One region of the Paenibacillus vulneris genome, then DNA from elsewhere that is predicted to be linked to it. Evidence: riboswitches for the same ligand, from Rfam matches in the RefSeq annotation. Region 1 holds a riboswitch; each other region holds the start of a gene.

Region 1 (5,974 bases):
GTAGTCTCAAAGTTTGATCCTAATGAAAGGATTAAGATACAGGATCTGAGTCTTCCGCTGAATACTCCTATCCAAGTAGGAGTAACCTGGTTGAATGTCAACACGATTATGAACGGATACGGCACTTTTACGATAACGGAAATCAAGGACGGCCAGAACTAAATCAAACGATACTAAACACAACTCTCCCTGCGATAAGAGCGGGGAGAGTTGTTTGCTTTTCGCCAGTGATTAGCGCGCGGCGATGCTTATTGCTGATACACGTTCATGGGCTGCTGATAAGGGACTTCCTGGTAAATGCCGCCGATGGTTTGCATCGTTTGCTGAGGGGCCATAATGACCGGATACCAGCCGCGGGAGGCCATGAAGCTCCAAACCTCAAAGGCTTGATGGGAGCACATCCGGAAGGCGTCTTCGAGAAACGCCCGCAGCTGAGGTGTCGAGCATTCGAAGGCGGCCCAAGCATAGTCTCTTCCTGAGCGCTTCAACGTAAGCAGGTAGGAGGTAGCGATGGCTCGATCATCGAGCTGCTGCAGTTTCACCTGCGGTGTAACCGGATTAACCATCATGTGAGGAGCGGGAGCACCCATTTGCATATGGAGCGGTGGGACATTCAGCTGGTCCCTGGACCCGGACGCTTGACTGGCGAATTCGACCTTCATGTTATAGTCCTGAATGTGGGCGGAATAATGTCTTGCGATCATATCTCTCAATTGAGGATCGCGTGCTTGATTTAGGAACAATGCCATACTGTTGATGGAATTGGTGCAGCTGAGCAGCAATTCGTTAAGCTCATAGGCTTCGTGTGCGCCTAATTGCATCGGTCGGGTCAACCCTCTCTGTGCATATTTTTGGGATACCCGTATATTCTTTCACTTCAACCCATTACTATGCATGAAATGCAAAAAATCATTTCCTCATAGGACTAGGCCTTCGTGTTGGACAATCTTTACCGATATTGCTCCATTAGTTTACCTAGCATTTCCCTCATAACATGGATCAGCTCGTCTGGCGCTTTTACCTTTGCATCCATACCCAATCCAATAAAAAATTGGCCGAAAAATGGAAGGCTGCTTGTGGGGATTTGATCGTCCAGCCATCCTGTGCCGTCTTCTCTAACATGAATTTGCAATTTGTGCGCTGGCCACATTTCGGATTGGCATCTCTGCACCCCGTAAGCTCAACATAAAGCTCCATTGCCGGACTTTCCTCTTCCATGTAAGACTCCCAGTTTCCTGTATGCACTTGCGTCAAATCGATCGCTTTCAGTTCGGAAAGTTCAACAGATTTAACCCGGTCACAGCGAAACAAGCGAATTTCTTGGCGGTGAAAGCAATAGGCCGGACAATACCAAAACCCATTGCTGGCATAAATTCCGATCGGCTGGACATCTCTTAACCGCTTATGCTGTTTCGATTCGTACTCCATGCGCACCACTTTTTGATCGATCGCAGCATCCAGCAATAAGCTCAAATAAGGCGTGCTTGCATATCTCATCGGCGTAACCAGATCAAATCGTTTCCGCATCCGGTCGATACGGTCCCGAATATCTTCCGTCATATAAGAGTAAAACTTCCGCAGCACGGAATCTGTTTCCGCCTCAAAAGGAAGATTCTCGTAGTGCCTCAATGCATGGCTGGAAAAAAATACAGCAAGCGCTTCGTCTTCCGTAAAAGCAACCGGGGGCAGCATTCTCTCGTTAAGCATCTTATATCCCCCATGCTGACCGACCTCCGAATAAAAAGGAACCCCCAGCGCGCTCAACTCCTGCATATCCCGCATAATCGTCCGCGTGGAAACTCCAAATTCATCGGCAAGCTCTTTGGCGTTGAAAGACTTCTTTTTGTTGATGATCATCATAATCTCGATCAGTCGTTTGGACTTTGCCATTATAAACTCCATTTCGTGTATTGCGACAAGTATTGTCACTATTGCGCGATATGATGCTAATCAAGTCCAAAACAACCCAAATTGGACAATTTCATTTAAAAGGAGATGTTGGAATGTCAATGCGCTCAACGTCGTTTATTATGCTGGATGGACAAGCTGCGGAAGCAATTGAGTTTTACCAGGAAGCGTTGAACTCGAAATTACTGTTCAAAACTACGTACGGGGAAGGCAAGGATGCCGATGGTTTACCTGAAGAGGTGAAAACCCGCATTTCCCATGCCGTGCTGCAAACCGGTGAAAATGATTTGATGGTCGCTGATATCTTTCCGGGGCAACCTTATGTAATTGGAGATCAGGTGAATATTTGCATTACAGCGACGCAGCAAAACGAGATTAAAGAAATGTTTACTAAATTGAGTGAAAAAGGGCGAGTGATATTCCCGCTGCAGGAAACTGAATTCAGTCCGTGCTTCGGAATAGTGAAAGATCGTTTTAACATTACGTTCCAGTTCTTCATGAATGATACAACGAGCAGTTGGAGCTGAAAATAAAAGGCTTTGACCGGGGAGGAATCCCCGGTTCTTTTATGAATAATTGATGATCCTGTATAATTTTACCGTATAAGCTGCTGCGTGGGAACTACATTTTGTTCTTTCAGCAAAAGCTCGAAGCCAAAAACCGGATTGACGCAATCAGCATTGCAGAGAAAAACGGTTGGCTTTATCTAAGCGCATTTTGGATAAAGAGGGTGCTGAAGCGCAGGAAATCAAAGGGAATCAATTTGTGAAAAATGGAGATAGAGTGAGCAGGAAGCAGTTATCTGGAGATCGCATGTAAAGTAAGCGTTGCCATCCTGGCCGTTGGTGTAATTTCATCGCACAAGTCTCCCAAGTGTTCTTTACAGTTAAGGGCAACTGGCGTAATATACAATTCATGATTTGAAAAAAACAATGTTTCCAAATTCTGATCGCTTAATTTCCTTCTATAGGAAAGCGGGGGAACCAACACAGTGATATCCGTTCGGTGTGAGAGCCGTCCGCATATCGCTTGGGGTGAATCCGAAGGGTGCAAAGCTAGCTTGCGCCTGCCGGTAGGGCGACTCTCACCGCCCGAATCCGACAGCTAACCTCGTCAGCGTGGAACAGACTTTGAACTTCGCTATGCAGAAGTTCAAAGGGTCTATGGAGAGAGGATGATGAAGCTTGTGATCGCTATTAACGACCACAGGGCTTAAGCCTCTGTGGTCTTCTTGCGTCTTCTATTGAAAAACGATATGGAATGTTTCCATAAAACTTGATGAATATGACCTTGCAATGTATCGCTGAATCCTTAGTGCTTAATTAAGGAACGGGGGAACCAACGAGCTTACCGGCTCATGGGGTGAATCCTGAAATTTCAGGTAGGGCGACTCTCACGCCCGAATCCGGCAGCTAACCTCGTAAGCGTATCGAGAGAGGCAACGATGATCGTGTGCTTAGGTACAGCTATGGCTGTGCTTTAAGAAGCCGCGTGAAGAGTTCACCTCTTTTCGCAGGCTTCTTTTTTTGTGCCCTGATCCTGCTGCCTTCTCTTGAGAGATTAGGAGGAATGTGAAGATGAACGCCGCTCAAGAATTTATTCTTGTATCGGCGCCCAACAAAACCGGAGAAGGATTTATCCGGCTGCTGCTGTCCAAAGGCATTCCGTTCGCAGCAATTACGAACAGCCGGGCGGAGCAGGAGCGTCTAGAGAGCTTGGGCGTAAAGCATATGATTTGGATCGATACATCGGAATGCGAGTCATGGCTATTGCCCGACCTTCCGATCGGTAAAGTCTTTTTATTTGAAAGCTCCTTGAACTTGTGCTGCCGTTTCATTCAAATATGCAGGACCTGGACATCCAAAGAAATTTGCGTGGTAACGCATAATATGAATCCGCGGCTTGTCTATAAAGGTCTGGGAGCTGACCATGTCATTCATACTTCAAGCCATGATGTATCTTTCTTGATGAATTAATGCGGACGGAGGCATTCCTATGCAGGATGTATATATGGTAGTACTGCTGGCAGTAACGTACCTTTTGTTTTACGGCTTTTTGTCTTGGTGCAATCGGGTCGTTGAGGAGACAGGAGGCGAAAGATCATGACGGTTATCGCTGTCATCACTGTGCTTCTCTTCATTTATTTGGCTTATGCCCTGATTCATCCGGAAAAATTCTGAGCATTTCTTTCAGGAAAGCTCAGCAGACGAAGACAGCTTTCTTAGGAGGAAACGATAATGGGAATATTGCAAATCGCCGTCGTGATTGTCATTCTAGTCCTGCTGGTCAAACCATTAGGGACCTATTTATATCACGTCTTTTCCAATGAAGGCAATCGTACGGATACCTGGTTTGCTCCTGTGGAGAAGGCAATCTATGCGGTAACAGGCCTGAAGAACCGCCAAGGGATGACTTGGAAGACGTATGCTCTAAGCTTCATCCTGACGAATATCGTCTTTGTGGCGATCGGCTATCTCCTCCTTCGGGTTCAAAACGATTTGCCGCTGAACCCGAATGGTATCGACAATATGGAAGAAACGCTGTCGTTCAATACGGTCATCAGCTTTATGACCAACACGAATCTGCAGCATTACAGCGGGGAGTCGGGGTTATCCTACTTCTCGCAAATGGCTGTCATTACGATGATGATGTTCACCTCGGCGGCGACAGGGCTGTGCGCAGCTATTGCTTTTATACGCGGTATCACGAGCAAGGGAGAGACAATCGGGAACTTTTTTGAAGACTTTGTCAAAGCGCATATCCGGGTATTTTTCCCGCTCGCTATTGGGGTCACGATGGTGCTTGTAGCGCTTCATGTGCCGCAAACGCTGCAGCCGACCTTAACCGTCAACACGCTGGAGGGAGGCCGGCAGCAGATCGCTATCGGGCCTGTAGCTTCACTGGAATCCATCAAGCATCTGGGAACGAACGGAGGCGGCTTTTCCGGAGTCAACTCGGCTCATCCCTTTGAAAATCCGAGCGGTTTGACGAATGTGCTTGAAATTTTGTCAATGTGGTCTTTGGCGGCTGCCCTTCCGTACACATACGGACTTTTTGCACGCAATCGGAAGCAGGGCTGGGTTCTATTCTCGGCGATGATGATCTTGTTCCTGGTGTTCCTGTCGCTCATCTATACGGCGGAATCGGCGGGGAACCCGCTGATGAACAAGCTGGGAATCGACGCTTCGCAGGGCAGTATGGAGGGGAAAGAGGTCCGCTTCGGTATCGCGCAAACAGCGCTTTTTACAACGGTAACGACGGCGGCGACAACCGGCTCAGTCGATAATATGCACGATACGCTGACGCCGCTCGGCGGAATCACACCGCTCGCTTTGATGATGCTGAACTGCGTATTCGGCGGGAAAGGCGTAGGACTGGTCAATATGCTGATGTATGCCATTCTTGCAGTGTTTCTGGCCGGTTTGATGGTGGGACGTACACCGGAGTTTCTCGGCAAAAAGATCGAGCCGCGTGAAATGAAGCTGATTGCTATAGCGATTCTGGCGCATCCTTTCATTATTCTGATGCCCACGGCTCTTGCACTGGCAACGGAGTTAGGAAGGGCAGCTATATCAAATCCGGGCTATCACGGGATATCGCAGGTTTTGTATGAGTATACCTCCTCGGCCGCCAATAACGGGTCAGGATTTGAAGGCTTAGGCGATAATACGCCGTTCTGGAATATATCCACCGGTGTCGTCATGCTGTTCGGTCGTTATATATCGATGATTGCTCTCTTGGGAGTGGCGGGTTCCCTTGTACGCAAGCAATGGGTGCCCGAGACCATCGGCACGTTCAGAACGGATAACCGTTTGTTCGTAGGAATTCTGGTAGGTACAATATTGATTATCGGAGCGCTGACGTTCCTGCCGGTCATCGTGCTGGGGCCTATCGCAGAACATGTAACGATTCGTTAAATGGGAGAGGCGAAACTGTATGAGCAAGATGAATGCAAACCAGCATCGGAAATCGATGCTCAACTCGGCGATCGTCATGAATGCCGTTAAAGAAAGCTTCTTGAAGCTGAATCCGGTTGTGATGATGAAAAATCCCGTCATGTTCGTTG
Region 2 (5,974 bases), on a different contig from region 1:
GCACACTTTACCTCCAAAAATGGGCTTATAAAGCAAAGACAGATCCAACGGCAGGCTCATATGATATTATGCGGTTCCACTCTTCGAGGGCCCGGCAGACGATTATTTCAACAGAAACGGGGATGGGTCATGAGTACGGACATTACGATCGCCGCGGTCGGGGATTTTTTAATGAAATATCGACTTATTGGCAGCGCCAGAGTCACCGGAGAGAAGCGTTATTCCTTTGACGAGATATTTGAACCGGTTGCTCCCTATTTGCGTGATGCAGATCTAACCATTGGAAATCTAGAAACCACTTTTTCAGGCCCGGAGATCGGGTACACCGTATCGCGAAGAAGCGCCAAAACTGGATGGCCGCTGTTCAATTGTCCCGATTCCTTTGCCAGCACTTTAAAAAGGCTGGGATTCGACGTACTGACAACGGCAAACAACCATTGTATGGATTGCGGCATTAACGGACTGAAACGAACCCTTAAGGTGCTTGACTCCAAGGGGTTGTCGCATACGGGAACTTTCCGCACGCACAAAGATTCTCAACAATTATTGATTAAAAATGTCAAAGGAATCAAAATCGGTATTTTGTCCTATACTAAAACAACCAACCGAATCCCGGTACCAAGCGGTCAATCCTGGGCCGTCAATCGGATTAGTCCAAGCAAAATCATATCCGACATCCGAAGGCTAAAGTCGAGATCGGTGGATCTTATTATCGTATGCATGCACTTCGGAAGAGAATACAGCAAGTATCCGAATGAGGAGCAGAAGCGTTACTTCCAACTACTGTTCAAGCACGGCGCCGATATTATTCTCGGGGCGCATTCCCATGTCATCCAACCGGCTATTTTCCAGGAATCCAGGGATATTACCGGGGTCAAGAAAAAAAGGTACGCCGCTTATTCCTTGGGGAATTTCGTTTCTACCCGATTATACGGAAACGATCATACGCTGACCGGTCTTATTAACCGTCTTCATATTCGAAAGCATGACGATGGAAGGGTACAGATCGTTCAGGCCGATTTTATCCCTACATGGACTCGCAGCACCAAGATTGGAGGACGTACCGCTTTTCGGGTCGTTCCATTATTAAACACGCTGGAAAAACATCCGAACCGGAATGGAAACGAAGCGGAGCGCATGTCAAAAATGGTCCATCACTTAAAAAAGCATATTCCCAGATACCATCATCAGTCGGACTTTAAAATTCTTTAACGCTAGAATCACAAAAAATGAGGCTTTGTCTCCGCAGCTGATTCCATTGCGGGGATCATCGAAATTATACAGCTGTTAATATGGAAAAAACCTTCCAAGCGGTCCGTTATCCGGGTCCCAGGCTTGGAAGGCTTTTATTATTTTATATTCATGCTAGATTAAGGTACGTGCCCTATTATTTAATTACTCTTCTAGCGAACATAAATTTGTTTTTGTAGTAGCTCGAGTTGATATCCGAAATTTTCACGTCGGATTTGCTGTTGATGTTGTGAATCATTTTACCGTTACCGATATAGATCCCCACGTGGCCTACGTCTTTCATGCTTTTCGAGCTTCCAATGTTACCGAAGAACAGCAGGTCGCCCTTTTGCAGGTTCTTGTAGGAAGTGATTTTTGTTCCTACTTGGGCTTGATGGTCATCGTCTCTATCAACTAGAGTAACTCCAACGTTAGCGAGTTTATAAACGAGAGCCGTAAAACCGGAGCAGTCCGTTTTATATGGAGCGTGGGCCTCTTGGCGTTGTGTCCACGGAACATACTGAACTTTACCCTGCAGAGAAAGCGCCGTTTTAACAACCTTGTCCCGTTTAGCGGCAACAGATAATGTCGACGCCTTGGTGCTCGATACGGTAGATGTTGTTGCGGGAGCTGCGGATACTCCAGTTACACCGATAATCGGGCTAAGTGCCAAAGCACTTGTCAAAACAATTTTCATCAAACGATTCAAAATAAACCTCTCCTTTTTTCGGCCTGCGAGGTTAGCTGACGGATTCGGGTCAAAGGTCAATCACCCTGCCGCTGACGCGGCTTCACCCCAAAGATTGGTTCCCCCGTGCTTCTATTAGCTTCGGCCTTTATTATGATTTTGCCCTATATAACCCAAGCGGCGTTGAAACCGCGTTTCTGGTTTTTTGAGCCACTCTAGTGTAGCATGGGCACCTGGCTATTTCATGGTGCAAATTATTCCATCGGCATACCTGAGCAGCCAGAAAAAGTAGAGGATTGTAAAATATTTCAGCTTGCATAGGGGTTATTCCGCGAAAAAACAGACTTTGGATGTAAATGAAAGGGAGACCGAAATTCCGGCCTCCCCATTAATTTCCTATGAAATTGACAGCTCCAAGTGCAACCTTTTTGAAATTGATGTTTTATCGGGACTGCTGCAGCGAAGTCTGAAGCAGAGAGAACAGCTCACTAAAGCTGCCGATTTGCTCATGGGCTCCCTCCAGCTCCCCTTCTTTGCGGAAACCGGCATAATCGCAGCCGATAACCGTTAACCCGTTCTCAAGACCCGCTTCCACATCAGAGGAACGATCCCCGACCATCCAGGCCGTCTTTACGTTATAGGTTTCCAACAGCATGCGGACCAGATCCACCTTGGAACGGGTTCTGAATTCTCCGGCACTGTATAAACCTTCGAATAAAGGTCCCAGCCCTTTATGCTGAATAACATTTTTCACATAAGACTCCAGCCCATTGCTCGCTACGAACAGGCGAACGCCTTGCTCATGCAGCGCCTTCAGCGTATCCGCAACTCCATCGTACAGCCGCCCTTCCCCGCGCAGCAGACCCTGAATTTGATAGTCCAGCAGCAATTCATCTGCTCTGCGGTGCACCTGAACATCCGTATCCGGCATCACCCGCTGCCATATATGCTCGAGCAGCATCCCCAGGCTTCCCAATATTTCGCTCTCCGGCGGCGTAGGTCCCGAATAGGCTCCTTCAGCCCTCAGCTGGTCAAATGTGGCATGGTAAGCCGGCAGAAGCAGCGTTTCCGTCTGGAACAACGTCCCGTCCAAATCAAATATCATCGCTTCCGGCTTGGATAAAGTCGGTTTCATGGTTAACTCCTCCGAATGCTGTTTTCTTTTTATACATGATCATTGTCAAACGAGGCTTTCCTAAGCATTAAGCTCATAGGGAAGTCATAGCGGACGTGTAAAGTATCCTTTAGACATCATAATTCCAATAATCTCCACGTGTCAATGCAGCCTTGTGAATCCGAGCAATTCATCTCACTTTAAGCATATTTATTGTTTATCAATCCATTCTGGATATGGATGGAACGATGGTTGAACCATACATATGTAATGAAGCGCCTAGTTAACAAAATCCATCAGATTGCGGGTGATGCAAATGGTGAAATTTTGTTCAAAATGTAATGAAAAGATGAGTGACGGAGACATTGTCTGTAAGTATTGCGGAACCTTCTTAAGCTCAACGGATCAAGCCGCATCCCCACCTGACCAAAAAAGCAGCTCTAAAGCGGGTACTATCACATGGATCATTATCATTGTTCTAATCATCGCCGCTATCATATATTATTTTGCCAAATAGAAGCTTTGGATTTTGGGCGGCGGTGCCGCTCTCTTTTTTTATGCATGACAAATGCCTATTTCTCTAGGTCAAGTATCACGATTTGTCTCCCGAGCATACATTGTTGGTATCAAAACAAGCAAAGGAGACTATGGCAATGGCTTATATTCCCTATACTTATCCAACCGTTGTGACGGTTCCTATCGGTACCTACAGCACTTGGAGTTACCCATACGGGGGCTGGTATGGCGGCGGTTGGCCGGGAGGTTGGCATGGCGGCTGGCACGGCGGTCATGGCGGCTGGCATGGCGGCTGGCACGGCGGTCATGGCGGCTGGCATGGCGGTCATGGCGGCTGGCATGGAGGCCACGGAGGCTGGCATGGCGGTCATGGCGGACATAGGCAAAATCGCTCTAATTCATCTAATCCAACTAATCCAACTAATCCCTCTAATCGTTCTAATCGTTCTAATCGTTCTAAACGCACTAACCGTTCTAAAGCCAAAAAATCCTGATTCTTCATTTGGGCAAGAACCACGCATGCTACATGTCAAAAAAGCATCCCGAGCCTGGTAAGGCGTCTTTCGGGATGCTTTTGCTATCTGCTCATGCCGCTCCTCTCCTATGGCTAGAACACTTTCTTCGTTCCCCGCTCCGATTTCAATATTTCGACCGCTTCCCGGAACCGTAAAGAATGGACTACCTCTCTTTCCCGTAAATATTTCAATCCGTCTTGTAGATCCACGTCATCCGTCATATCGATAAGCCACTGATACGTAGCCCGCGCCTTCTCCTCTGCGGCAATATCTTCATATAAATCCGCGATAGGGTCTCCCTTCGCCTGTATGTAAGCGGCAGTCCAAGGAACCCCTGAAGCATTCTCATAAAATAGCGCCTTGTCATGGCTTACATAATGGGGATCAAGACCCGCCGCTTTAATTTGCTCTGCGGTCGCGTCCTTTGTGAGCTTGTAAACCATTGTGGCAATCATTTCCAGATGCGCAAACTCCTCGGTAGATATATCCGTCAACAGCCCGATGATTTTATCCGGAATCGTGTAACGCTGATTCATGTAACGCAGCGCGGCTGCAAGCTCCCCGTCCGCTCCCCCGTATTGCTCCAGCAACAGCCTCGCCATATGAGGATCGCACTTGCTTACCCTGACCGGGTATTGCAGTTTTTTCTCATAAATCCACATTTCACTGCTCCTCTCCCTTCGGTTATCGTGCCGCTGCGATTAAACCTGCCAAGGCCACGGCGTATCGATCCATTGCCATGGATATGCCGAGAAGCTCTGCCCATAGCTTTTCAAAGGACCGAACTCCCGTTCAAATTGATGGGCCAGATGCATGCGCTGCTGGGCGAATTGGTTATACTGCTCAAGAGCGCCGTTATCCAGCGGATGGGTATCGAGATACAGCGTAAGCTCCACGAGTACGAAATCAATGGCCTGAAGCTCTTCCAGCATGGCGTAATAATGATCCGGCATTCGTTTGTCTTCCATCGACTGATCTACTCCTTTCCGGCCTATAGTCTCGGTCTCGGTTCATAAGGACTGTAAAGTGCGGGCCATAACGTCCCTTTTTTTAATGCCTCGCGGGGAGACCATTGTGGAAGATTAGGCGGCTGGAACGGAATATACAATTGGGGCGGGGTCGAATATACCTTTTCTCGTATCGGCGGGCAAGGGTCAAAGGGGCCAACGTACGGGCACCATACTTTTTCCTGCGTGAACATGGATGATTGCCTCCTTTATTGAGAAAATCTACTACCAATATTTATACATTGCCGCCTCGTCCATTATGAGTATAAAATGGGAACAAATTCATCAGACCCCGGCAAATCGGGGAGAGGGAGTTGAATGTTCTTTGAGGAAAACGCTTGCAATCACTTTGACCGCAGGTCTTGTCGGGTTATCCTCGCTTCTGCCGTTTTCCGGCGGCCAACACGTCTATGCGGCCTCCGCCGCGGGCACCGCATCGACCGTGCTTTCTCAAGGAATGTCCGATCCCGGCGTCGGTACCTTGCAAAACAATCTCAAAGCATTAGGTTATTTTACATACCCGAATAACACCGCCTATTTCGGATCCATTACGGCTCAAGCCGTACGCGCTTTTCAACAGGCCTACAGTCTGCCTGTAACCGGCGCCGCCGATGCAGCCACTCAAACCGCCATCTCCCATGCCCTTGTAAAAAAACAGATCGTACAGGATGCCTCCCATTATATGCGGGTGCCTTATGTTTGGGGCGGCGCGACGCCAGACGGCTTCGACTGCTCGGGCTTTATTTACTTTATGTTCAATAAATTCGGGGTTTCGTTAAACCGCACTACCGCTGCGGAGATGGCTGCAATGGGGACCCGTGTATCGCGATCGAGCTTGCAGCCGGGGGATTGGGTGTTCTTTGCGCTGAATGATCCCGGTGTCGTATCTCATGCCGGAATTTAT
Region 3 (5,974 bases), on a different contig from region 1:
ATGGGTATTTGTTAATTAATCAATATTTGGGTAATACAACTATCCCAATCAACCAGCTTTTCATCTTTAACTTGCTGGTATTATTCGCGCTTTCTACTACTGCCATTATTGCGAAACGTTAGTTCTAACCATGCTGTTGTAGATGTTATTGAGCTACCCCGAGAATTTCACATGAAACTAAGCCCCTGCTTTTGTGTTTTTTTTAAAACTGTGCGCTATAGAATTTATGTGAAATCAAGATGGTTACGAGGCTGTCGAGGTGGTGAGAGCCACTTGAAAACCAAGATTCTCAAGCCTTCGAACTGCCTGCTTCCTATGGCCTCTTGCTGTCGTTTTTCGAAATAGCTACCGGCTAAATCTTTATAATCTTTGCCGCGCGTGAGGAGATGATAAACAATAGTCATGATGGAATGGGCGGCCGCCAATGCCGCTCGGTGTCTGCCTTTGCGGCTTGCGATGCGTCGGTACTGAGCTCCGAGATAATTGTTGGATCTGCAGACGGAGTGGGCGCAACTTCAATGAGTGCCGATCGAAGGTACTTATTTCCTTGCGAGTTTTCGAGGATTTTCACTTGCCGGCACTTTAGAATGAAATTAAGGAGCTAAGCGGTTTGTTCTCGCTTAGTTCCTTGGTTTGTACGCCCAGCAGGGGCGTCATCTTTAGGGTGAAAGTCCCGAACGGGGGCTGGCGAACGCCTACCGTTAGCCAAGAGCAAGAGGGTGTCCTCGGCAAAGAGAACCGGTGAAGCCGTATGGGTATGTCGGAGCGCCGAGTTCTTCATCGGCACAAGTCGCCCTTTCCTCTCGCGAAGCCCAGAACGACTTGCTGGAGCGAATGCTCGAAGGGGAGAACCTTCGGCTCGCATACAAGCGAGTGATCCAAAACGGAGGAGCACCCGGCGTGGACGGTGTAACGATAGCCGAGCTACAAGCTTATAAAAAAGCCCCTTGGAAAGCATCCCAAGGGGCTTCGTGGACCTCTATGCAGTATAGATTTGCTTTCTTATTGTTGTGTCAAAGGGGCCCATACAGTTGTGTTAACCCAGTTGCCATTAAGTTTATATTTGAAATCTGCCCCCATAGATAATCCAACGGTTACTATTAACCCTGGTTCAGACTCATTAAAATTGAAAGTAGTCAGTGTACCCCAATCTGAAGCTTTATAGTTGTATGTGTTGTAAATAATTGTGTCACCACCAACTATGCCATATGCTACTGCTTTAACTCGTGGTTGTCCTGCTTGTTCAGTGATATCATAGCCTGATTTCCCTGTAATATTTTGAATAACTGTTCCATTAGTTCTGAAACCGGCAAAACCCGCCCAATTTACACTAATCGTTCCAGTTGCATATACACAAGCTTGTATATAACTATTATTCTCGCAACCATTTCCACCATAGGTTATACTGGAACCTGCAACTTTAGAATTTCGATTTGCAGGAATAATAAATTCGCCAGTTGCTTTTGCATTTTGAATAAGTCTTTCTAGTTCTGCAGCACCACCTTTTAATTCCTGTCTAGTAATCGTTAGCTCAACACCATCTTTTTTGACTACTTGTTCGAAAGTGTTTAGCACTTCCAACCCGAGAACTTTTTGCTTACTGGTACCTTCCTGCGCTAAAGCAGATCCAGCAAAGAGGGTAAAAGCAAATACACAAGCCAAAGATAACCTACCAATTCTACGAATAATACCTGCTACCATAATAATTACCTCCTTTATCAATATATGGTAATTATATCCTATTAAATTTACAATATCTACCTAAAATTATAATATTTATTATATTTTGTTGTATAATAGATTAATCCTTTAATCTTAACAAGTGAAAGGTGGGTATTAATATGTATTATTTAATAACCCCAGCTGGAATAATTTTGTCAATATTTTTTTTACTTGTGGTATTATTAATCATTAGGTTATTAATCAACATCAACAATCGATCCAAATAAGATAATAATCACGAAAATAAAAAACGTTGAGTTGATCCTTCTATCTGGAAGATGTAGCCAGGCGTGACTACAGCTCGCTCTTCCGGTTTTCCGATTGAAGCCCAACTCGTCGGGCATTGCTGGAAAAGGCTGCAGGCAGCCGTGGCAGCAACCCGGCTTCTTCTGGACGAAGTAAGGCCTGATGATTGTCCGGTGGCGGCGGCTGTAGGAAGAAAATATAAAGTAATAAAAAAACAGCGGCAGTCTAGATGATAGCCGCTGTTTCGATTTATGGAATAATCTCTGAATGCTAGAAGGATCAACAAAACAGTTAAAATTACTATAATCGTTTAAATATCTCCATTTCTTTTTGAACCTGGGGTACGTGGGACTGATCTGCCCATGGTGAAGAATGTAACTTCTTACACCAGGGGATTCTGGAAGGGGCACTTTTCTTGTTACGACCACTCTTTTCTTCCCCGTACCAACAATGACCATAGAACGTTTTTACCGACAAACCAAAACTCGCCATCGTTTTATGACGGGAAGACGAAGTTGGAATGAATTATATTCTTCGCAACGGCGAGTATATCGTTCTGGTTGAATCTTTCCGCTCGGTTTGGCTCGGATCCATATGAAAGATATAAAGAACAATGTACTCAATGGAATGCACGTCTCAACGAAAGTGTAATGCGCCGGCGCTTTCGCCGAAATCCAGAAAGTTACTTAAAGCAACTTGAGGAAAAATATAGTGCGTTGGTTATTCCGTCGTAGTTTTTTTGAGGGAGGGAGATCGATCTGAAATGGTTGCACTTCTCTTCCTCTCTCTTCTTGGTTTGATACGCTTAATAATTAGCCAATTTTTCAAGAAGCTCCATTAAGTAACTTTCAAATTGTATTTGGAAGTATTTTTTTTATAAAGCAATCCCTTATAGTTCATAGAATCTTCTTTAGCTTTTACACTATACGAAATAAATCCTTCACAGTAAGAGTTCCCTTCTTAATAACCGGAGGGAACTATCCCCTTTTTTCAATAAAGAAAGCAATTTGATAAAAAACGATGCGAGATGCACGGCTGTAGAAATGTATGCGCTATTTTGACTAAAGGAGAACAGAAATTGGTTTATTTATCGGGACGCGTCACATTTACAACGGAATCATTAGAAAGTAATATTCAATCGTTGCTTGAATAATTTCATAAAGCTTAATCTTCGAAAGAAGAGCGGGGGACCCATCATTAAGGGGTGAATCCTATTGCGTAGAGCAAAGGAAGGGCATGCTTCTCACAGCCCTAATCCGACAGCTAACCTCGTCAGCGGAAGTGAGAAGGAGAGATGAACACAGGACTCTTGCCTTGTGTTTTTTGTGTTGTTACAGGACATATTAAACACTAAGATGGTTTATTACGCCAATTCTTTTGTTATCGGGGTGCACGCAGTGTGACAACAGATTCATTAAAAAGAGTTATTTTCGGCAGGCCGCTGAAATCCAATGAGCTGGAGCAAGAAAAGATGCCGGTTTGGAAGGCGCTTCCGATATTATCGTCGGACGCCTTGTCGTCAGTGGCTTATGGAACGGAACAGATTCTGATTGCGCTGGCCGCAGTTGGATCGGTTGCAGCCTTTGCTTATTCCCTGCCGATAGCGATCGCTATTATTTTGCTAATCACGATCCTGGTTATCAGCTACAGACAGGTCATCGACGCTTATCCTCAAGGCGGCGGAGCGTATATGGTTTCCAAGGAAAACCTGGGGATGGCGTTCGGAAGATTAACCGGTGTGTCGTTGTTGATTGACTATACGCTGACGGTTGCGGTTTCCGTATCCGCCGGAGTGCAGGCTATTACGTCCGCCTTTCCTGCTGCGATCCCTTATATTGTACCGATCGCCCTGTTCCTGGTTTGGCTCATGGTATGGTTAAACCTGAGAGGGACCTCCGAATCCGGAACGGTATTTGCCTTCCCGACGTATTTCTTTATTCTCTGTGTGCTGGTATTGATCGGCAAAGGGATATTTGATTTGATCACGGGCGCCAGTCATGCGAATGCCATTCATGTTATTCCGGGAGCAGCACCGGCGGGACTGACGATGTTCGTTTTGTTAAAGGCTTTCTCCTCCGGTTGTTCTGCGGTTACCGGGATTGAGGCGATTTCGGATGCGGTGCCGCATTTTAAAACTCCTTCCAAGGACAATGCCAAGAAGACCTTGCTGTCGCTGGGGATTTTGCTGGCCATTATCTTCGGCGGGGTTACCATCCTGACCATGGCATATGGCGTAACGCCGGATCCGAGAGGGCATACCTCCGTGCTGTCCATGGTAACGGAGAGTGCATTTGGCCGCGGTGCCATGTACTATGGGACGCAAATCGCGACGATGATGATTTTGACACTCGCTGCAAATACGAGCTTTAACGGCTTTCCCATTCTGGCATCGATCATGGCTCAAGACAAGAACTTCCCGAGAATGTTCGCTAACCGTGGAGACCGCTTGTCCTTCCATTTTGGGATTGTTACCTTGGGCGTCTTGGCCAGCCTTCTGCTGATCGCCTTCAGAGGAAAGACCGATGCACTGATTCCTTTATACGCCATCGGTGTCTTCTTGTCCTTCACGCTGGCTCAGAGCGGCCTGGTCCGCAAATGGTTCCGGGAGAAGCAAAAGGGTTGGCAGGGCCGGCTCTTGATTAACGGCTTGGGGGCTCTGGTCTCGTTCGCTGTTCTCATTATTTTTTGCGTGACCAAATTTGTGGAAGGCGCCTGGATTGTCATTATTTTGACGCCGATTCTCTTATGGTTTATTACCAAAATTTACGACCATTACGAGGATGTCGCGGATCAGCTTCGCATCAACCTGGATGAGCCGCTTCCCCATAGGGAATCGATCATCATTATCCCGATCGCAGGGATTCACCGGGTGGTTGCCGCCACGATTTCTTATGCCAAGACGCTGTCGCCCAACGTAGTCGCTTTCTATATCTCGTTTTCCGATGAAGATGAGGAAAAGATGGAGAAGAAATGGGAGCAATGGAATCCCGGGGTACGGCTGGTCGTATTCCGGTCCCGGTACCGGACGATTGTGAAGCCGCTGGTCGATTTCATCGAGCGGATCGACGCGCACGTCAAAGAAAAGCAGACCATCATGGTGCTGCTTCCCCAATTCGTAGCGAAAAAATGGTGGCACCGCCTGCTCCATAACCAATCCGCTTATCGCATTCGGTCCCGGCTGCTGAAGGAGAAGGACGTTGTCGTAGCTACCGTTCCCTTCCATTTAAGCGAATAAAGAAGAGAGAGCTGTTAGGCTCTCTCTTCTTTAGTGTCTTCCTCTTTATTAGGTTCATTCGGGACGACGATATAGCTATGTTCATTGGTCTTGACGGACCAATCCTCTTGCGAACTGAAGAGCTCGTTTAACAGGGTGTTGATTTCCATGGAGACTCACTCCTTCATTCTGTATCGGCCTATTCAGCATAGTCCCTGCTTCTTAAGTTAACCTTAAAGTTGGAGGACTATTCCATGGTAAAGACAGGAATGAAGGGAGCTGCGGCATTACTGAATGTGCCGGACCAGCTTGTCCGCGATGCCGATATAGCTAGACGGCGTAAGACGAAGCAGCCGTTCTCTCTCGGCGTCAGGCAAGCCTAACCCATGAATGAAATCGGCAATGCGCTGCGGCGTTACTTCTACGCCTCTTGTGAGCTCCTTCAATTTTTCATACGGATTCTCATAACCGACGCGGCGCATAACGGTTTGAATCGCTTCGCCGAGCACTTCCCAGCTTTCGTTCAGATCCTGCTGAATCGCAGGCTCGTTCACCGACAAGCTGGAGAGTCCGCGCAGAGTAGCGGCCATAGCGATATAGGAATGGGCGATCCCGACACCCATATTGCGCAGGGCGGACGAGTCGGTCAAGTCGCGCTGAAGCCGCGAGATCGGCAATTTGTTGGCCAAATGATCGAGCATGGCGTTGCTGACGCCCATATTGGCTTCGGAATTCTCAAAGTTAATAGGGTTCACCTTATGCGGCATAGTGGACGAACCGACTTCGCCGGCG
Region 4 (5,974 bases), on a different contig from region 1:
TGACATCCACTATATTGACCGTGTCCCTTATTGGCGTATAGGCTACCTTAACCGCCACACAGAGCGGATCTAATGCATGAATCAGCACCCGGGCCGGTGAGCTGGCATAATTAGCTCCGGCCTGCATAATCGCCTCAAAATGGGATTGGCAAGCGCCTGCGATGACCGTTAAGGTATCCTTATTTTTCTCATACTGCCTTGCTATTTTGACGGCATTCACAAAATGGTAGGAGTTCTTATAGTTGCTCAGATGCGTCACGTCGCCGTTTCTGCGATGCTTCAGAATGCCGTCATGGCCGGTCACGACCACAATATCCGGCTTTACCTGGGGCAGTAAACGGTACATGGCATCCGCCATCTGAGGCTCCGGTACATAGTATCCCTCTGCGGGGACTCTTAATTCACCGTACAGGTTCATACATTTGCGCAAATACATCGGATCGCCGTCCAAATGCAGCACCTTCCCCGGCATTTCAAAATATACCGGAGTTGGATTACCGGCAGTTCCTACCGCCCCGTATGCCTGGGGGGCTTCCGTTTGATTCTCTCTTGCCCGACGCATGGATTCCATCCATGACGGCCGGGTGGTATTGATCGTGTACTGGTACGGATCCAGCGGCGCCTTGATCAGGTCAAAAAGCGGTGCGTCGGCCAGCAGCCTGTAATCCACACCACGCAGAATAGCCTGATTCTGCATAATATCCTGAATTTTAAATATGATATCACCGCCATAGGATCTACGAATAACGAGGTCTCCCTGTTTCATGGCCAAATCGCCTCCTCGTGTATCCTATGGCGTCAATAGGCATTTGGTGATTATCAAGCCTATCCTTTCATGAAATCCGCAATCACGTTGCCGATGCTTCGCTCCCACGTGCACGGAGCAAGCAGTCGCTCAGACGAGCGTATTCCTCGATCGACAAGGTTTCTCCCCGTCGGGAAGGCTCGATGCCCGCCTCGTGCAAAATAGCCTCCAGCTGGCTCTTCGTCTCTTTGGTAAAGAACCGCGAAGCCAGGTTGTTATAGATCGTTTTACGGCGCTGCACAAAAGAAGCCTGAACGACCTCGAAGAAGAAGGACTCGTCCGTCACCGTCACAGGAGGCGCGCTCCGAACCTTCAGCTTGATGACGGCCGAATCGACATTCGGTTGAGGAATGAATACCGTATGAGGAACGATCGTAACAATCTCAGGCTCGCAATAGTACTGCACCGCAATGCTCAAGCTGCCGTAATCCTTGCCTCCCGGCTTGGCCGACATTCGCTCCGCCACTTCCTTCTGGATCATAACGACAATGTTCTCCAGCGGCAGCTTTTCCTCAAGCAGCTTCATAATAATCGGCGTCGTGATGTAGTACGGCAAATTTGCGACTACGCTCACTTTGGAGAATGCCGCGAAATGCTGTTCAAACAATTCCTTCAAATTGACCTTCAGTACGTCGCCATGGACGACACTCGCATGCGGATAGGCCGACAGGGTCTCCTCCAATAGCGGGAGCAGTCGCTGATCGATCTCTACGGCAACGACGCCGCCGGCGATTTTGGCCAGCTGCTGGGTTAAAGCCCCGATCCCGGGGCCAATCTCCAGCGCTCCTTTGGAAGCATCCAGATCTGCGGCGGTAACGATTTTATTTAATATATTCGGATCGATCAAAAAGTTTTGACCCAAGCTTTTTTTCAGCGTAAAGCCATGCCTTTGAAGAAGCTCTTTCGTTTTTTTGGGGGAGGCAATGTCCTCCTGCATATTGAAATGGATATTTGTCATGATTCGCCCTCTTTTTTCTCAAGCTGCTTCCATGCCTCCGCGAACTCCTCGCGGGAAATTCGAAACATTCGGCAGCGGTTATAAAATTGCTTTCCGTTGCAGTACCCGATACCCAAATGCTTGCCCATTTCCATACGACGGGCAGCAGCTTGCGGATGGACGATCAAGCCGGCGTCAATCAAGTCCTCCCAAGTAATGTCCGACTCTTCAGCCTCATAATCGGTTCTTACATTCGCAAGAGCCTTGCGGATGACCTCAACCGAAGCATTCTCTACCCCGATGTCCCCTTTGGCCGTCGCCTCTTCCTGAGTGATAAAAGCATGCTTACAGCCCTTCACCTGCGCCGTAATGATTTTACGGATGCGCTCACCCGCATGGTCGGGGTCCGTCAATATGATGACGCCGCGGCGCTGCTGAGCCAGCTTGATGCGCCGGATAACGTCTTTATTAATCGCGGAGCCGCCCGTTTCTATGGTCTCGGCTTCTACGGCTCTTTTGATGGCGGTTGTATCGTCTTTGCCCTCTACCACTATAATTTCTTTGATCATCTTGCTTACCTTCCTTCACCCTATACCAGAATCATCCATACGGCTTTCTTTATACTAGCCTTTGTTCCCGCCACTTTCAAGTGATGACGAAGCCTGTCCGCGTGAACTTGCCCTGATCACATAAAAAAGAAGAGGTAGCCCTCTTCTCTTCCTTTAGCATATATATAATGAGTCTTCCCCAATTGCAGGTCCTTAGTCCGCGGTTGGTTTCTTGGGTCCTATCACATAAACGGTATACCCGCGCTTCAAGCCAAATCGGTTGGCATAATCGTTGCTGTCAAAATACACATCGATAATGTTTCCTTTGACTGCACTTCCGGTATCCTCCGCTCTGCGGAATCCAAGCCCGTCAATATAAACCCACCAGCCCAGCGGAACCACCTTGGGATCCACTGCAATTGTGCGACCTTCCGTTACTCTCGTGCCTGTAGACGTAAGTCCGTACTGCGGATGCTCTGTGCTCTTTCCTGTCGAAGCAGCGCCCGCTGAATAAGCGGTCAATGTCACATTGTTAATGACCTGCTTGACGCCGAAGGAAACTCCGCCTTTTGTTACTTCCTGTAGATTTGGCGATGATGCTGATAATACAACAACCGGATTTTTGGTGCCTACCGCGACAATTTTATTGACGCTCTCTGATTGAACCTTTTGGTCCACTACTTCTTCGGATACAAGCTTACCGTCTTCGTACATCTTTTCCTTTTTCTTCACAACCAGGCCTTCCTGGCCTTCCTGCACCACTTGCTCCTTGCCTTTTACCAATTGAGGGTCGTTCTTTTTCACAACGTCATAGGCTATCTTTTCTTGAACCTCTTCAACCTCTTTGGTTACCCGTACGATTTGAATCTCACCGCTGTCAGGCAGATCGGCATCCACGACAGGGGTTACCTTGTCAAGCTCTCCTACCTGAACCTGTAAATCATTCAATGCGCCGCCCACCGTCTTTTGCACCGTGTACAGCGTCTTCGTTTCTCCGTCAGCCGTCAGCTGAATCGGCCTTGCATGCTCGATCGTAATCCGGTCCCCGGATTTTACTTTCGAATCCAGCGCTGCAGAGAGACGATCATGCTCTCCTACAGTGACGCCTTGCTCATCCAGTAAATGCTTCAAATCCCATTGCTTGGTGTAAACAATGGTTTCTTCTCCGTTCACGACTACGGTCACCTTCTTGGTAGCCGTACCGTATAACATTAATAAAAACATGAAAGTCAACGCGAATGAAATAATTGCTATGATCGATATCAAACGCAAGTTTTCATGCCTCCATCGCAATGCGAAGGACATGCTGGATGATCGTCTTACATGGGTTTGCTCGTGTTGAATAGCTCCCACTAGTTCGGTCCTCCTTCAAAGCCCCGCCGTCGAGTGTTACGCATGATTGATCTGACGCGACTATGGTTAAGTTTTGCAATCTGTTGGTTAATAAAGAACAACGCCTAACGACGTTCTTTCACCCAGGAACAACCTCCATGATCGTTGAGTAAACGTATCCTGGAAGCACTGAAGGTTTCACGAACACTCATTCTGCTCGAAAAAGCTTCTCCTGTGCGGTCAACTAAGGGCTGCAACTAGCAATCCATATCGTTTCTCCTGCGTGCGGCCAGCACCTCCTCTTGGCTGTAGGTAATGATTATGTTGTCGGATAGTTATCACAATGACGGGAGAACAAAAAAAGTCACGGAAAGAGGACTCTTCCCGTGACTTTAGGTTATTTCATCAGTAATGAAATAAAGCACACGACAATCATACCTCTCTCTTAACGCTTACGAGGTTAGCTGACGGATTCGGACTTGAGAGTCGCCCTACTTGGATCCGGGTAAACAAACATCTACCCATCCAAGACTCACCCCAGAAAATGTGACCTTAGCCTTATTTTCAAATCAAGACTGGCCTTTTGCGGTTCCCCCGTTTCCCTTACGGAAACTCAGCGATAATGGAAAATTGGTAATCGTATTAAGTTAATATTGAGTTTACGCTGTCGGATATAAAGTTGTAAAGTATACAAACTCGGCAAAAAAGGTCCGTTTTTGTTCAATTCCGATTTTTTTGATCGATTTCTTGAGCATAACCCATGTATTTCTCAACTTGACGTATTTTTTGGATTGTTTTTCTCTCGTTTTCACGTTTTCGACGAAAATAGGGCTGTCCCAACCCCCCTTTTATTTCACCGTAATCCGAACAATGTAACTGCATTTTTCGTAGTCGCGTGAGCCAGCTCCTCCAGGGTTAACCCCTTGATTTGTGCAGCGGTTTCTGCGACTAATTTCACATATGCGGTTTCATTTCTTTTCCCTCGATAGGGGTGCGGAGTCAAATAAGGCGCGTCGGTTTCAACCAATAAACGGTCCAGCGGAACTTTCTCCAGCACCTCTTTGGGCTGCTTGGCATTTTTGAATGTGACAGGGCCGCCGAAGGAGATGTAAAAGTTCATATCGAGGCACATCTTGGCCGTCTCCCAGCTGCCGGAGAAGCAATGCATGACACCGCCGACCTCCGAAGCCTTCTCTTCTCGAAGAACCCGGATAATGTCTTGGTGTGCGTCCCGGTTATGGATCACGATAGGCATACCCAGCTTGCGGGCCAGACGGATTTGTTCCCGAAATACTCGATCCTGTACATCCTTGGGAGAGGTATCCCAATAATAATCCAAGCCTATCTCTCCGATGGCCACCACCTTCTCGTGCTTGCACAGCTCTTCGATCCATTCCAGATCGCCCGGCATCATATCTTTGGCATCTTGGGGATGCCATCCGACGGTTGAATAAATAAAGTCATATTGCTCGGCAAGCGCAATCGAGGTAGGGATCGTTTCGCGATTAAATCCGACATTGATGATTCGACTGATTCCGCTTTCTAATGCCCGTTGGATAACCTCATGTCGATCGTCATCGAATTGAGGGGCGTTCAAATGGGTGTGCGTGTCTATCAGCATAGCGGCAATTAACTCCTTCATATGTAAGTTCAATTTGGTCCTTGCAGTTCGATAGACGAGCTTTTATTCCATGCCAAGCAGCTTGCGGTGCTCCGGATGAATGGAGCCCGGATCAGCGGATAAGAGCTCCTCCGGGAAATACAGATGGTATTTCCCCATATGAATACCGCTGATGGACCGGACAATTTCCGACTTGCGCGAAATTTCCGTCAACGTATGCTTTTGGTCCAGCAGCAAAATCGGCAATTTTTCGTCATGGACTCCCGGCCGATACACATCATACGAAAGATCCGACGGAAAATCAATTTCGAGGTAGAAGGACGGATCCAGATTCAGAGCCCGCATCGTATCGCGCAGCCGCTCTATTTGAAGCGCGTCGATCCTCTCCAGCATGACATACTTAAACAGTTTGCGGTTAAGGAAGCGAGAGCACAAGTCAACCAGAATGGCATCCTGCTCGTTGGTCCACTGCATCAGCACCGTCTGCATAAAGGCTTCATCGAGCAAATGGAACTCTTGTATGGACAATGTCCCCCGGAACAGGTTTAAGAGCGGCGGCAGCATAAACGAGAAAGAATAGTTTTCTTCATATAACTGTTTCGCTCTTTCAAAAATTTTATGCAGAATAACCTCCGCGCTGCGGGTAACAGGATGAAAGTATACCTGCCAATACATCTGGTACCGGGACATCAAGTAATCCTCGACAGCATGCATGCCGCTCTCTTTCACGA

The links. Region 1 has a riboswitch for cyclic di-AMP ahead of ABEA66_RS28185 (hypothetical protein). Riboswitches for the same ligand answer to the same signal wherever they lie in the genome.
Region 2: linked by a shared signal. The riboswitch ahead of ABEA66_RS05850 (C40 family peptidase) and the one ahead of ABEA66_RS28185 (hypothetical protein) in region 1 are both predicted to bind cyclic di-AMP.
Region 3: linked by a shared signal. The riboswitch ahead of ABEA66_RS26005 (APC family permease) and the one ahead of ABEA66_RS28185 (hypothetical protein) in region 1 are both predicted to bind cyclic di-AMP.
Region 4: linked by a shared signal. The riboswitch ahead of ABEA66_RS28630 (resuscitation-promoting factor) and the one ahead of ABEA66_RS28185 (hypothetical protein) in region 1 are both predicted to bind cyclic di-AMP.

Annotation. Positions count from the first base shown of each region.
Region 1 is NZ_BAABJG010000036.1:110,760-116,733, reverse strand. Features, by position in the region: gene ABEA66_RS28205 (hypothetical protein) at 1-162, shown strand, start outside; gene ABEA66_RS28200 (spore coat protein) at 249-821, opposite strand; partial or broken gene ABEA66_RS28195 (helix-turn-helix transcriptional regulator) at 950-1,890, opposite strand; gene ABEA66_RS28190 (VOC family protein) at 2,004-2,435, shown strand; cyclic di-AMP (ydaO/yuaA leader) riboswitch at 2,849-3,042, shown strand; cyclic di-AMP (ydaO/yuaA leader) riboswitch at 3,200-3,351, shown strand; gene ABEA66_RS28185 (hypothetical protein) at 3,486-3,884, shown strand; gene kdpF (K(+)-transporting ATPase subunit F) at 4,011-4,088, shown strand; gene kdpA (potassium-transporting ATPase subunit KdpA) at 4,146-5,825, shown strand; gene kdpB (potassium-transporting ATPase subunit KdpB) at 5,845-5,974, shown strand, end outside.
Region 2 is NZ_BAABJG010000006.1:100,418-106,391, forward strand. Features, by position in the region: gene ABEA66_RS05845 (CapA family protein) at 130-1,212, shown strand; gene ABEA66_RS05850 (C40 family peptidase) at 1,388-1,939, opposite strand; cyclic di-AMP (ydaO/yuaA leader) riboswitch at 1,945-2,075, opposite strand; gene ABEA66_RS05855 (HAD family hydrolase) at 2,361-3,053, opposite strand; gene ABEA66_RS36310 (zinc-ribbon domain-containing protein) at 3,349-3,549, shown strand; gene ABEA66_RS05860 (hypothetical protein) at 3,680-4,042, shown strand; gene ABEA66_RS05865 (manganese catalase family protein) at 4,156-4,725, opposite strand; gene ABEA66_RS05870 (spore coat protein CotJB) at 4,765-5,031, opposite strand; gene ABEA66_RS05875 (spore coat associated protein CotJA) at 5,055-5,264, opposite strand; gene ABEA66_RS05880 (C40 family peptidase) at 5,396-5,974, shown strand, end outside.
Region 3 is NZ_BAABJG010000029.1:254,502-260,475, forward strand. Features, by position in the region: gene ABEA66_RS25985 (hypothetical protein) at 1-122, shown strand, start outside; partial or broken gene ABEA66_RS25990 (group II intron reverse transcriptase/maturase) at 727-969, shown strand; gene ABEA66_RS25995 (hypothetical protein) at 1,003-1,701, opposite strand; gene ABEA66_RS26000 (hypothetical protein) at 2,013-2,201, shown strand; cyclic di-AMP (ydaO/yuaA leader) riboswitch at 3,120-3,261, shown strand; gene ABEA66_RS26005 (APC family permease) at 3,368-5,203, shown strand; gene ABEA66_RS26010 (hypothetical protein) at 5,218-5,352, opposite strand; gene purB (adenylosuccinate lyase) at 5,470-5,974, opposite strand, start outside.
Region 4 is NZ_BAABJG010000037.1:45,081-51,054, forward strand. Features, by position in the region: gene yabG (sporulation peptidase YabG) at 1-766, opposite strand, end outside; gene rsmA (16S rRNA (adenine(1518)-N(6)/adenine(1519)-N(6))-dimethyltransferase RsmA) at 849-1,763, opposite strand; gene rnmV (ribonuclease M5) at 1,760-2,311, opposite strand; gene ABEA66_RS28630 (resuscitation-promoting factor) at 2,504-3,643, opposite strand; cyclic di-AMP (ydaO/yuaA leader) riboswitch at 4,056-4,251, opposite strand; gene ABEA66_RS28635 (TatD family hydrolase) at 4,476-5,243, opposite strand; gene ABEA66_RS28640 (HD domain-containing protein) at 5,307-5,974, opposite strand, start outside.